DNA from 4 places in the Solibacillus sp. FSL W7-1436 genome. Region 2 is predicted to be linked to each of the others. Evidence: riboswitches for the same ligand, from Rfam matches in the RefSeq annotation. Region 2 holds a riboswitch; each other region holds the start of a gene.
What was found. A riboswitch is a leader RNA that binds a small molecule or an ion and turns the genes downstream of it on or off. The one in region 2 is predicted to bind cobalamin.
Positions count from the first base shown of each region.

Region 1: linked by a shared signal. The riboswitch ahead of MKX73_RS12920 (hypothetical protein) and the one ahead of cobJ (precorrin-3B C(17)-methyltransferase) in region 2 are both predicted to bind cobalamin.
Region 3: linked by a shared signal. The riboswitch ahead of MKX73_RS09825 (ABC transporter substrate-binding protein) and the one ahead of cobJ (precorrin-3B C(17)-methyltransferase) in region 2 are both predicted to bind cobalamin.
Region 4: linked by a shared signal. The riboswitch ahead of cobT (nicotinate-nucleotide--dimethylbenzimidazole phosphoribosyltransferase) and the one ahead of cobJ (precorrin-3B C(17)-methyltransferase) in region 2 are both predicted to bind cobalamin.

Region 1 is NZ_JBBOWV010000001.1:2,642,402-2,645,675, reverse strand. Features, by position in the region: gene MKX73_RS12930 (bifunctional adenosylcobinamide kinase/adenosylcobinamide-phosphate guanylyltransferase) at 1-258, opposite strand, end outside; gene MKX73_RS12925 (ABC transporter substrate-binding protein) at 326-1,279, opposite strand; gene MKX73_RS12920 (hypothetical protein) at 1,269-1,826, opposite strand; cobalamin riboswitch at 1,987-2,168, opposite strand; gene MKX73_RS12915 (Fur family transcriptional regulator) at 2,231-2,641, opposite strand; gene MKX73_RS12910 (metal ABC transporter permease) at 2,638-3,274, opposite strand, start outside.
Region 2 is NZ_JBBOWV010000001.1:2,954,353-2,957,626, reverse strand. Features, by position in the region: gene cobJ (precorrin-3B C(17)-methyltransferase) at 1-1,466, opposite strand, end outside; cobalamin riboswitch at 1,610-1,796, opposite strand; cobalamin riboswitch at 2,214-2,388, shown strand; gene MKX73_RS14480 (energy-coupling factor ABC transporter permease) at 2,511-3,254, shown strand; gene MKX73_RS14475 (energy-coupling factor ABC transporter substrate-binding protein) at 3,256-3,274, shown strand, end outside.
Region 3 is NZ_JBBOWV010000001.1:1,959,441-1,962,714, reverse strand. Features, by position in the region: gene MKX73_RS09830 (FecCD family ABC transporter permease) at 1-811, opposite strand, end outside; gene MKX73_RS09825 (ABC transporter substrate-binding protein) at 804-1,751, opposite strand; cobalamin riboswitch at 2,140-2,329, opposite strand; gene MKX73_RS09820 (acyl-CoA dehydrogenase family protein) at 2,425-3,274, opposite strand, start outside.
Region 4 is NZ_JBBOWV010000001.1:556,789-560,062, forward strand. Features, by position in the region: gene MKX73_RS02795 (hypothetical protein) at 119-430, opposite strand; gene cobT (nicotinate-nucleotide--dimethylbenzimidazole phosphoribosyltransferase) at 998-2,056, opposite strand; cobalamin riboswitch at 2,150-2,327, opposite strand; gene MKX73_RS02805 (MBL fold metallo-hydrolase) at 2,369-3,274, opposite strand, start outside.

The DNA of each region.
Region 1 (3,274 bases), 310 kb from region 2:
ACATTCAAAAAGCACAACTGCCTCGTTGGAAAGCTGTCCAATCGCTACCGGAACTTTGACTTGCATTTCCACTGTGTTCCAGTTGATGTTCTGAGTTTCACGGTCCTGCTGATGGCGGATTATCCGTTTTTTCATTTCATCATCAAAGGATACGCCTGTCGCGACATAGTAGAGCGTCTTTTTCTCACCTAATTGCCTTGCATATTTCTCTGCAAAAGCACTTTTACCGCTGCGTACACCACCGGTTATAAAAATCAATGGTATCCCTCCTTAAACATTGTAAAAAGAACATGCCTAAACTAAGGCATGCCCTTCTATTCTATACTTATTTAAACAGTTCCGGATATACTGATTGTGCCATAATTTCAACTGCTTCACCAATACGCGGTCCAGGACGGGACATAATATCTCCATCGACTAAATAAACTGCCTGTTCTGTGACTGCCTGTATTTTATCCCAGCCTGTCCGTCCTAGAATCTCATCAATTGCATTTTCCATATATGTTGCTGGCGTAATAATAATTTCTGGATTACGAGTGATGACATCTTCTTCCGTTACACTAATCCAGCTCGACTGATCAGCAAAAATATTTTCAACATTCGCATGGTTCATTATTTCCTGCTGGAACGTGCTGCTACCGGTAGTCCAAAGAGCCGGAGCTGGTGACACTTCATAATATGCTTTTTTCTTCGTATCAAGTGTCGCTGTTTTTTCCTGTACTGTATCAATTTGTTCCTTAATGTCGGCTACAACTTCTTCCCCTTTATGTTCGACACCCATTACTTCCGACAGCTGGATAATATCCGAATACACATCATCAAATGTCTCCGCAGAAGCAATTACAAACACTTTAAGACCTGCATCCTCCAATTGGGTAATTTGTGCTTCCTCCCCGATTGTATACGCTACAACTACATCCGGATCTAATTCCAGAATTCGCTCTGCATTGATGACTGTAGAAGTCGACACTCGTTCAATTTTTTGTGCTGCTTCCGGATATGTATCATATTCTGTTGCGCCGATAATTTGTTCTCCGACACCCAGCTCAAACAAAATCTCTGTATTGCTTGGTTGCAGAGAAATAATTGTTTCCGGTACTTCATCGAATGTCACTTCAACACCACGGTCATCTATAACCGTGTAGGGTACTCCATTATTTTTCGATTCAGCATGCTCTTCTTTTTCTGCTTTGCCACCTGTTTTTTCCTCATCTGATCCACATGCTGCCAGTAATAATGTTGCTGCTAAAGCAACGACCCATTTATTATTAAATTTCATTTGTTGTAACTCCTTTTTTCTTTTTCGATGGATAGGATTTTGAGATAAATGGAATTTCCTCTTGTTGATGCTGCTGATTCATATAGACCGCCATGACAAAAAATACATTAGCAAGCAGCCCGAGAAAATCAAACAGAATTTCATCCACTTCTCTTTCCTCGCTCACTTTATGTAATGCCCTGTAAGACTTTTTCGCCTCACTGCGGCAAATATGCAGTCTTGCTGCACTTTCGATTCCTTGTGGCAGTACAAACTGCTGAATCGCTTCTCCAACTTCACTTACATAAAAATCGTATCGGTCGCTTAGCCATTGCAAATCCTCAGATGTAATGGCCAATTTGCCGCGGACCGAACCATTTGCATGATAGGCTAGCGGTTGAATCCTCCTTAAATCTTTCAACACAAGCTGACCGGATTCATCATCGACTAACGTTGGAAAGACCGAACCGATACGGGTTGTTAAAGAATCGGTACGGATTTCGTAGTCGACACAGCTTGATTTTTCCCGCATGAACGGATAGCAGGAAAAACGGATATCCTTTTTCATAAAATTCTCCTCACTTCATGTAATGCCTCACCGAAATTACCGGGTGTACGAAAAAAAGCCACCCATAGAAAATGGATGGCTTCAAAAATCAAACAATAATGCATAATAATGCTTATTCAATCAGTGACTGCCGTACATTCTCTTTAATTCCGAAGAGGGATGTTACGATAAGAAAAAGATTGGTCTCCTGGCTCTGCGTTTCACTTTACTCATAAGTACCTTCCCGCTATTTTAGCAGTGGTATTACACTTATTTTCATCTACGCTTACAGTTACGGATATAGCTTCGGATTTGCACCGAATTCCCATTTATGCATCATGCATCTTTTTCCTGCAAATTTATTCAATTTGTCTTAATCACTTTAGCATAATAAAAAAATTATGCAAATATATATTTTCAGTTTACTATAAACATTCCGGACATTTGCCGTAAATCTCAAACTTATGGGCTTCAACAGCATAGCCCGGCAGTTTTTCACCGAGCATTTCCATCGGGCAAACAGACAGTTCCTTTACATTTCCGCAATCACGGCAAATAAAGTGGTGGTGATGGTGATCCGACTCACAATGCATACGGAAATTACGCTCACCGTTCAATTCTGTCTCTTCTAAAATATCAAGCTCCACAAAAGTAGCCAAGTTACGGTAAATTGTATCAAAACTCATTCCGGGGAAATCTTTTTTCAATACTGATAACAGATCACGGGCAGTCAAATATTTGTCTGTAGCTGCAAACATATCCAAAATCAACTCTCGTTTATCCGTCTTTTTATAGCCATTGTCCTTTAATATTTCCCACGCGCGCTCTGCATTCACAGTACTTCTTCCCCTTCCGTCTTAATTGAAAATTTCAATACAAGTTTTTTAATCAGAATTACAAGCAGCAAGATCAAAATCGATGTGACAACAATTGTTCCGCCCGGTGCCAAGTTCAGGTAAAAGGCAGAAATGAGTCCGATCACTACCGCAAGCTCTCCAAATACAATCGCTAAAATGATCGCTTCTTTAAATCCGCGAGCCAAACGCATCGCTGCAGCTACCGGTAATGTCATTAAGCTTGAAACAAGCAGAATGCCGACAATCCGCATACTTGCTGCGATTACGAGTGCAACAACAATCATAAATAATAGATGAATCCATTTCGCGGGCAGACCGCTCGCCTTCGCATATTCTTCGTCGAATGACAATACGAAAAGCTCCTTGAAAAACAGGATTAAAAATAATACGACTACGACCGCAATTGCCAGTACAACATATAGATCCTGGCGTGATACAGCAGATACCGAGCCGAATAAATAGCTCATCAGATCCGTACTAAATCCGCTTGCAAGTGAAATAAAAATCGCACTCACACCGATCCCGCCGGACATAATGATCGGAATCGCAAGCTCTTCATAATGTTTATACAGTCTGCGTAATCGTTCAATTAAAATCGAACCGCTCACTGAT
Region 2 (3,274 bases):
GCATGAGCTGTTCGTCCTACTGGCTTGGAACCGATAAACAAATCGAACTTTTTCTTGCGGTATACAATACCGATATCATCAAAAACCGCGCGATAACATGCCATACCACATCCATTAAAACCGACGTGCAGCTCTTTCGGCATTTTAATGCCACCGAGCGTTTCCATGATCTGTTCGGCATATGGAATGGATTCCGCTTTTTCCCCGTAACAGAAATCACACGCCTTGACGATTACTACGTCACCGACCGGTTGAACGAGTAAACCTGTTTGTTCCACTGTTTTGACCAGTTTTTCAGGCGAATCGGTCGGTACCTTCAGTACAAGACGGTGGTCAGGCGTATACTCCATCGTACCTCTTTCTCCGACAACCTCTGCCAATGTAATCATTTGATGGGGTGTAATCATTTTATTGGCAACACCCGGTGATACAGCAAACTCAAAGATGGATTCCACCTGTTGCTGCACTAAAAAAGGGTTTTCTTCAACTTTTACAGCAGATGTTTCTTTATGTACGAGCGTTAGTGCTTCATTTGCCAGCTGTAATGCATTTGCTTTAATATCCGCTGCTGGTTCAACTGTTTTTTTCTCGATTGCTACAATTTTTTCATACCCGGTCTTCGATTCACCCGTTTCCTGATCCAATGCCCATGGTTCCGCTTCTTTTTTCAATCGCTGGTGCGGTTTTAACAGCTGTTTTTCATCACCTAATGTATATTTTCGCTGATAGCCGCGCGGTGTAATGATTTTATTGTCATAGTAAAATGTTGAAGAGTTCCCCACGACGACCGTTGTCAGCATTCCGATATCATGTTCCAGCATCTCTGCCAATGTTGTTAACACAATATCCTGTGTATCCCGGTAAGCAGCTTTTACTAGTCCAACAGGTGTATCAGGAGAACGATACTTCAGCAAAATACGCTGTGCTTCAACAATTTGTCTTGTGCGTCTGCCGGATTTCGGATTGTAGAACGCAACGACAAAGTCTGCCATTGCAGCTGCCTCAATCCGTTTTTCGATGACCGTCCACGGTGTTAAGTGGTCACTTAAACTAATTGTGCAAGAATCATGCATAACAGGAGCGCCTAGTAAACTTGCACAGGAGTTAATCGCAGATATTCCCGGAACTACTTCCACTTCAATGCCTTCTTTTGCAGTCCAGCCCTTTTCGATTAATACTTCGTATACGAGCCCTGCCATTCCGTATACACCCGCATCCCCACTGGAAATAACAGCAACTATATGACCGGCTTCAGCCTGTTTTACAGCTTCCTGGGCACGTGATACTTCCTCTGTCATTCCTGTACTGACAATGGTTTTCGCCGTCACTAAATGCTCGATCAGTTCCACATACGTCTTATAGCCCATAATATGGTCACTTTGCTGTAGAGCATCGACTGCGCGTTTTGTTATATGCTCCCGATCTCCAGGACCAAACCCTACAACAAAGATTTTTCCTTTTTGCATGTTAACACCCTCCATTTAAAAAATAAAAAATGCCCGTACCTCTCGTCAGAAAGAGGTACGGGCATGTGAAATTAATACTTAAGAAAGTATAGAAAAACACAAAAACAATTACTTGTTTCGCCTATACTTCTCCCTCCGAAAAGTAAGTATCGTTCGAATAAGCAGGTTTCCTGGCTTAAGCTTCCTTTTACTTTCACATCTTCCCATCATTACGACAGTGATTCATTGTGATTTCATCAGCTATTACAGTAGCGGGGGCTGCATTAGTCTTTCACTAATTTCCCTTTTACCTTACAAAAATCTGTAAGCACTTATTCAAATTGCAAATTATTAAATTATTATAAAATTAAAAATAACATAGTCAAATAAAAAATGATAGGGTAATTATTACCTCATTAATCTTTTTCAGCATAAATGAAGCGGTTATAATTTGTGAATTAAGTGGTTCGTACATAAATTTACTAGTTAACTAATCAAAGTTTGTCGATTATTAATTATTCATTTTTTATCCAATTACACTATCTCAATTAGCAATTTTTCAGTTGATAGGAATAGTCTCTTGTTCCCCCATCTAGTAATTCTTTATACGTTGAACCATTCAAAAGGATTATACAATATTCCAGAAATATCCACACACAAGCGAGAATTAATTTATCTACAATGTTTACATCCAAAACCGAATAGACGAAGTATTCAAAAAAATATCGTGACAATCCAAAAAACAAGTGATAATATTTCCAACATGGTGACAATTGAATGATTTTTGGTGCTTTTTAAGCTTAATAGGGAAACCGGTGCGATTCCGGTACTGTCCCGCAACTGTAACTCGGAGTATTGCATAACACGCCACTGCATTTTTTGTGGGAAGGCTTGTAATACATTGAAGAGGAGTCAGGATACCTGCCAAAAATGACTGATTCAGACCTACGAGGATAGGTGCGTGAAAATAAGCGCTTGACGCTTGTTTTTTGTAATGCACTTTTACTCTGAAAAGTGTATTTTTTTGTGCACTTTTTTCATCAAAAAGAAAAAGGAGTAAAAAACATGAAACAATTATTACCAAAACTTGCTTACTTCGGTATCGTTCTGTTATTTATACCGAAACAAGCATACGCCATGCACATTATGGAAGGATTTTTACCAATCGGATGGGCACTATTCTGGTTTGCTCTATGTTTACCGTTCCTGGTAAAGGGCCTACAAGTAATTCGTCTAGTCGTAAAAGAAAATCCGGAAAGCAAGCTACTACTCGCGCTTTCAGGTGCTTTTACATTCGTATTGTCTGCTTTAAAAATTCCATCGGTTACAGGCAGCTGTTCTCATCCCACAGGTGTTGGTTTAGGTTCAATTTTATTCGGACCGTTTGTGATGAGCGTCTTAGGTTCAATCGTCCTATTATTCCAATCCGTTCTACTTGCACATGGTGGACTTACAACATTAGGTGCGAATATTTTCTCAATGGCCATTGTGGGTCCTTTTATTGCTGTTGGTGTTTTCAAACTCGCGACAAAATGGGGGTTATCCTTTAGTGTAGCTGTATTTTTAGCGGCAATGCTTGGTGATTTAGGTACATATGTAATGACATCTGTTCAGTTGGCATTAGCCTTCCCTTCTGAAGCAGGCGGTATTTTAGGATCATTCCAGAAATTTGCGGGCATCTTTGCACTAACACAAATTCCGCTCGCAATTAGTGAAGGGTTATTAACGGTTATGATTATGAACTTCCTGCAAAAATATAATATGAGAGAATTAGTTCAACTACGGATTTTAAAGGCAAAGGAGAGCTAACATGTTTAAGAAAAATTTAC
Region 3 (3,274 bases), 990 kb from region 2:
CGATCAGCAGGCGAATCATATGCGGAACAACTAACCCTACAAACCCGATTGTACCCGATGCTGCAACAGCTGCTCCTGTTAAAATGGAACCGCCCGCCAAAATCATATACTTGCTGCGCTCTACATTTACACCTAAATACTTGGCGCGCTCTTCCCCATAAATCATCGCATTCAGTTCACGGCGAGTGAGCCAAATAATTGCCGTACCGATCACCATAAATGGCAGCACCATCTGGACATATGGCCAACCTCGCATCGACACACTTCCAAGGAGCCAGCCGATAATTTCTCTTAGCTGTTCACCAGTAAGTGCGACCATTAAGGAGATGCAGGACCCTAAAAATGAGCTGAAAATAATCCCCGTCAAAATCAGTGTCTCCATTTTCATCGAGCGGTCAACAAGTCGGGCAAATGTCAGGACGATAATCATCGTACATGCAGCTCCGGCCATACTGAATACAGGCAATGTGAAGACACCGAGCACCGGTATTGAAATTCCTAAAAAGATTGTCATGACCGCACCTACCGAGGCTCCTGATGAAATACCCAGCGTATACGGATCAGCCAAAGGGTTTTTAAGTAACCCCTGAAATGCTGCTCCGGCTATCGCCAAGGATGCCCCGATTAATGCAGCTAAAATGACACGGGGCATTCGGATTTTCCACAAAATACTGTATGCAACCGGATCAGTCGTTTTATCCCATAAAGTTGAGAAAGGAATATCTACTGATCCGAATGAAATGCCGATCCATATACTGCTTAAAAGTAATCCAATCGATAGTACATAGGCGATTGAATATTTTCTATTCATTAAATACCTCTGGATAAATCGCTGCACCTATTGATTCAATACCATCAACTATACGAGGACCTTGTCGACTTGTCGTATCGCCGTCTATTAATTTCACATTGCCGTTTTTCACTGCATCCATTTCGGCATATGCATCGTTTTTCTCGATTGCCGCCATGTCGCTTTCATACGTTACTAAAATAACATTCGGATTACTGTTTACAAATTGCTCTGAGCTGTACATCGGCCAGCCTAGTTCAGGAACAGCATTTTCTGCATTTAACACGTCCAGCATTTCACTGATGAATGTTTCTTCTCCTGCTGCATAAAGATCCGGATCTGTTCCAACAACGATGAACACCGACTTTTCTTCCAGGTCGGCTACTTTCACTTCAATTTCTTCAATTCCTTCTTTGATTGAGGCCACCATTTCTTTTGCTTGTTGCTCTTTATCTGTCAGCTGCCCGATTTGTTCGATCGTTTCATATGTTTCTTCAAATGTTTTCGCATCTTTTACAACAAATACGGGAATGCCTACTGATTCCAACTGTGCAATTGCCTGTTCATTGAAGCTGTACATTCCGGATTCATGTGCTAAAACTAAATCGGGTTGCAGGCCGATGATTTGTTCCAGATTGAACTCCATGCCGCCAACCGATTCCTTTGTTAATGCTTCTTCAGGATATGTATCATTGTCGTTCACAGCGATGATTTCATCGTTTAATCCTATGCCGAATAAAATTTCCGTGTTCGATGGAGCAAGTGTAATGATGCGCTCTGGCGCTTTTTCAAGCGTAATTTCTTTGTCCAAGGCATCTTTTAATGTAACCGGGAATTGTGCTGTTTCAGTTACCTCTTTGCTTTCATTTGCTGTTTGATTATCCGTTGCTTTTTCCGAATTACATGCAGTTAATGTTACTGTAAGTAATGCTGCGGAAGAAAGCAGTTGCCATTTTTTCAAAATAAATTTCCTCCTTAAATTTGAGAATTAGAAAGGTTCTATATTAACTGTCAGGGGAATATCAAATTGTTTCATACATGTCTCTATTATCCGTTGATTTCCATTACGGGCGGACGCTTTCCGCGGGCGCGGCTCGAGCCTGTAGTCTCTCCCTCGCGCTGTTCCCGCTGGAGTCTGCCGCCCTTCATTCCAATCAACTCCTGTTTAGTCAAAGAATGCTCCTATATCTTTGTATCCTATATAGTAAGCTGTATGAAATTGTTGAACCCCTAATAAATGACTATAGAACAAAAAAAGCTTCCCTACTAAAATGAAGGAAACTTTACGTATGCAAATAAAATTCAAAGAAAAAAGAATTTATCCGCCACATCCTATCCTCGTAGGTTTAATTTAGGGCATTATAAAGGCAGGTCTCCTGGCTTATGCATAACGTTGAAGAGCGCCTTCCCGAAATTTTTTCAGTGGCATGTTGCTTTCAACTAGCAATTACAGTGGCGGGACCGCATCGGATTTGAACCGATTTCCCTTTTACTCCTTACTCAATCCATCGAGTAAGAACCTTTATCGTCCATATAAAGTTAATAGCTCTATTATAGCGGATATTCAGAAAAAAGTATGCTTAAATTTCAGTTAATTCAACTTGATTTGTGTTAATCATGGATAAAAGAACGAATTATTCTTTTTCTTTCAAGTTTTTTTCAATTGCCGTTTCAGCTAAACGTTTAATTGTAATGTCATCCATTGGAGGATTGTGCAGACCTGCACGTACATCACGGTAATAGCGTTGAAGCGGGTTTGATCTTTGCAGGCTTTTTGCCCCAACTAAACGCATCGCATTATCTACAACCTCGATTGCTGTGTTTGTCACGACATGTTTTGCAATATTGATTTCATTAACTAATGTCGCCTTTTTAATCGGATCATTATAAAGCCCTGCAACACCGTAAATTGTAAAGCGTGCCTTCGTTAACGCCAAATCCATTTCTCCGATCAGTGTTTGCACGTTCGGCAACTGGGCAATTGTTCCTTGAATACTGTTCGGGGAATGACTATTCGCAAAGTCAACGGCGTAATCGCGTGCAGCCTGGGCAATCCCTAAATAAGTTGCCGGGATGAGCAGCAGCCAGCCATTCAGTTTAAAGCCGGTTGAATAGTTCGGGATCTCCACTAAGTTTGTATTATTAACACGGACATTATCAAGCACTAAATCATCGCTTCCCGTACCGCGCATTGACGCAACATCCCAAGTGTTTTCGACTTTTACCCCATCTGTCGTTTTCGGAACGAGGAAAAATCCTAACTGGGCCTCATCTTCAATCCATGCCGATACTAAAAAATAATCGAGGTCCGGTGCACCGCTCGTATAGTTTTTACGTCCATTAATTATATAGTCATCACCATCACGTTTTGCCAAAGTCCCCGGACGTCCGCCACGCACCGGGCTTCCCATCGCAAACTCGCTTACCGCCCGATTAACCGTAGCACCATTTGCAATTTCTTTGCCAAACCAGTCGAGCTTTTGT
Region 4 (3,274 bases), 2.4 Mb from region 2:
ATCTATGAAAAGCTCTCAGGTGATGAGCTTCACCCAAATAAATTTCCATGCAAAAAACCGCTCTTTCAATTTCTTGAAAAAGCGGTCTATATTTTTATTGTCCATATTTCGATACAAATTAGATTGCTTTATTATAATAAGAGGCTTTGGATCCTTTACTTCTTTTTACGGCCAGAAGCTCTTCCAATTTCTGAATATATTCACGATCTGCTGATATTCTCGTGAGGCTTGTTAATAAATATGGTCTTAACCCGGAATTAATTTTTTGGCATCGCGCAAGATTGATCAAATACTTGGCCATCTTAAATGATTTTAAGTGCGTATGTCCATTTTTAAATTCCTTCTTCGTATTGACGACCATATACTCCTGCTTTCGCCCTTTATAAAAAGGAATAATAATAAACTCATCTTTTTTAAAAATTTGATTCATATTATCTTCATCCTTTTCGAATATATTCAAAAACGACCTTTCACATACGGAGAAATAGTGATCACCCCGTTCCCTTTAATGCCCCTCCCGCCTCTCCTCTTTATTGGTCTTACTTTTCCTTACCCTATTTAACGGTTACTTTATTCCAGGTTCCATGAAAAAAGCACTTTTTTAACTATTTTTAACAGTTCACAGATGTTTTTACATGTAGTTAATATAGGATATTACAGAGGGCATGCATTTGACAGGACAATTGCTTGATTTTTACTGAATTTTCTGTAAAATTAAGTCAAGTTCTATTCATTACTTTGAGTGTTTTGGTCACACATTGCATTTACGAGGAGTGGATAGGGCTTTCTTTTGAGTTCTCCCCGCTTTGTACATGAGACGGGAGTTCCGCTTATTAGATAATTTACTGGTAAAACAAATGGAATAGACTGAAAAACTGCACTTATTTTCCAGGAACGTTTTATTTATAAAAAAAGCTACACTAAAAGTAGTTATTACTTTTAATGTAGCCCGTTTCTTAAAATTTATTTTATTAATTTTACTTTTTGAATAACTTCTCTACTTCGCTACTATAAGCGCTGCCGCTTCTTCCAGTGTGACCATATTCGTAATCATCGAACACGCCGCATCAAGAATCGGGAACGCCAGTGCAGCACCAGATCCTTCCCCAAGCCGCATATTCATATGCAGCATCGGTTCCAGTCCTAAAAGTTCGGCCGCGATTTTTGCGCCCGGCTCTTCCGATAAATGCGATGGAATCAAATACGCTTTCACATTCGGATTCAATTTATAGGCGATCAATGCCGAAACTGTTGAAATATACCCATCAACTACGACCGGCACACGATTCGCTGCAGCTGCAAGGAAAATTCCCGCCATCCCGCAAATCTCCAGCCCGCCTACTTTTGCCACAACATCAATCGGGTCATCCGCATTCGGCTTATTCAATGCAATCGCTTTTCGGATAACTTCGGCTTTATATTCGATGCCGCCAGCCCCGACACCAGCTCCAAAACCCGTTACTTCCAGCGGATCACAGTCGTGAAGTACCGAAAGCACCGCAGCACTCGGTGTCGTATTTCCAATGCCCATTTCCCCTGTACCGATTAGATTGACACCGCTTTGAATGGCTTCTGTTGCGACTTCAATCCCGACTTCAATCGCTCGGATCGCTTCTTCACGCGTCATCGCAGGTCCTTTTGCCATATTGTCTGTCCCGTATTTCACCTTTTTAATGATGACCCCGGCATCTTGAGGCAAGTCTTCTTTTACACCGATATCCACCGGGATGACTTGTGCATTCGTAACTTTGGCAATCGTACACATCCCTGTCGTCCCTTTCGGAAACGATAGTGTTTGGAAAACCGTTGTACTTTGCGGGTTCGGTGTTACCCCTTCCTCATACACACCGTGGTCCGCTGCCATGACGATCATCGCTTTGTGATCGATTTTCGGCGCAAGCTCCCCGGTAATTGTGGCGATCTGCATTGCCAATGATTCGAGCTTTCCTAAACTTTGCGGCGGTTTGGCTAAAGAGTCTATGTACTGTCGTGCGGCTGCTTCCATTTGTCGGTCGATTTCCTGAATTTGTTCAAGTGTCTGCTGTAGTAATTTCATGTTTCGTTTCCCCCATTAATATGAATTTTGACAATAAAAATAGCCTGCAGTTTATTCGAACACAAATAAACTACAGACATATCCAGTGTCTATAAACAGTAAGCATATTAGGCAGGTCTCCTGGCTCAGATTCACAGTTTCCTAGCTCCTTCCCAGATTGACATCCAGTGGGTTTTGCTATGAAACTCCTCCATACAGTGTTGGGATTACGCTAAAGCTTTTCACTTTATTCCCTATTCTCCCTTAACGGGCACCTAATGCTTGATGAATTTAACATTACTTTACTTTGAACCTGTTTTTTCGTCAAGGGGTCTATTTATACGTCTCCCCAATCGTCAACATTTTCAACTCCACATCTTCTAAACTCGCTCGCTGCCAATGAACATGCAGCCGGTCAATCGCTTCTTTCGGTGTATCGTCCGCCAGCATATACGCACCGTAATGCATTGGAATAAACACTTTTGCCCCGACATCACAGAACGCCTGGATCGCTTCTTCCGGTGTCACGTGAGAGGCATGCATAAACCATTCCGGCTCGTATGCACCGATCGGCATTAATGCTGTATAGATATTGAAGCGTTCGCCGATTTCTTTGAAGCCTCTAAAATACCCGCTATCTCCGGCATAATAAATACTTTGCGCATCCGATGCCGTTTGCAATACGAAGCCGCCCCAATGCGATGTATTCGTGTCCCACGGCATGCGTCTTGTCCAATGCTTCGCGGGAACGAAATGAATTTCAAGCGTCCCTGCCTCATGCTTGTCATACCATGATAGCTCGGTAAAGTTGCGTAGCTTATGACGCTTCATCAAATAACCGAGCCCTTCCGGAATGAGAAATAATAAATCCGGGTTTCGTTTTTTCAATGCCTTTAACGTCGGTACGTGCAGGTGATCGTAATGCGCATGCGAGATAAGTACGATATCAATATCCGGCAGCTCATCTAACTGCAAACCCGGCTTCGTTAACCGTTTCGCCACGCCCATCCAATTTGCCCAAACCGGATCCGTTAAAATATTAAGCCCTTCTTTTTGAATTAAAAATGTCGAGTGGCCAATCCACGTAACAGTTTGCTCCGAGCGGTTACTTTGTAAAAACGCAACCTGCTTATCTTCACACTGCGGTACTTCGTAATCAACGATCTTCTTTTGTTTTGATCGCTGCCATTTCAGGACATCCTTAAATGTTCCGAGTCGATCATCTTCGTCTAAATTTGA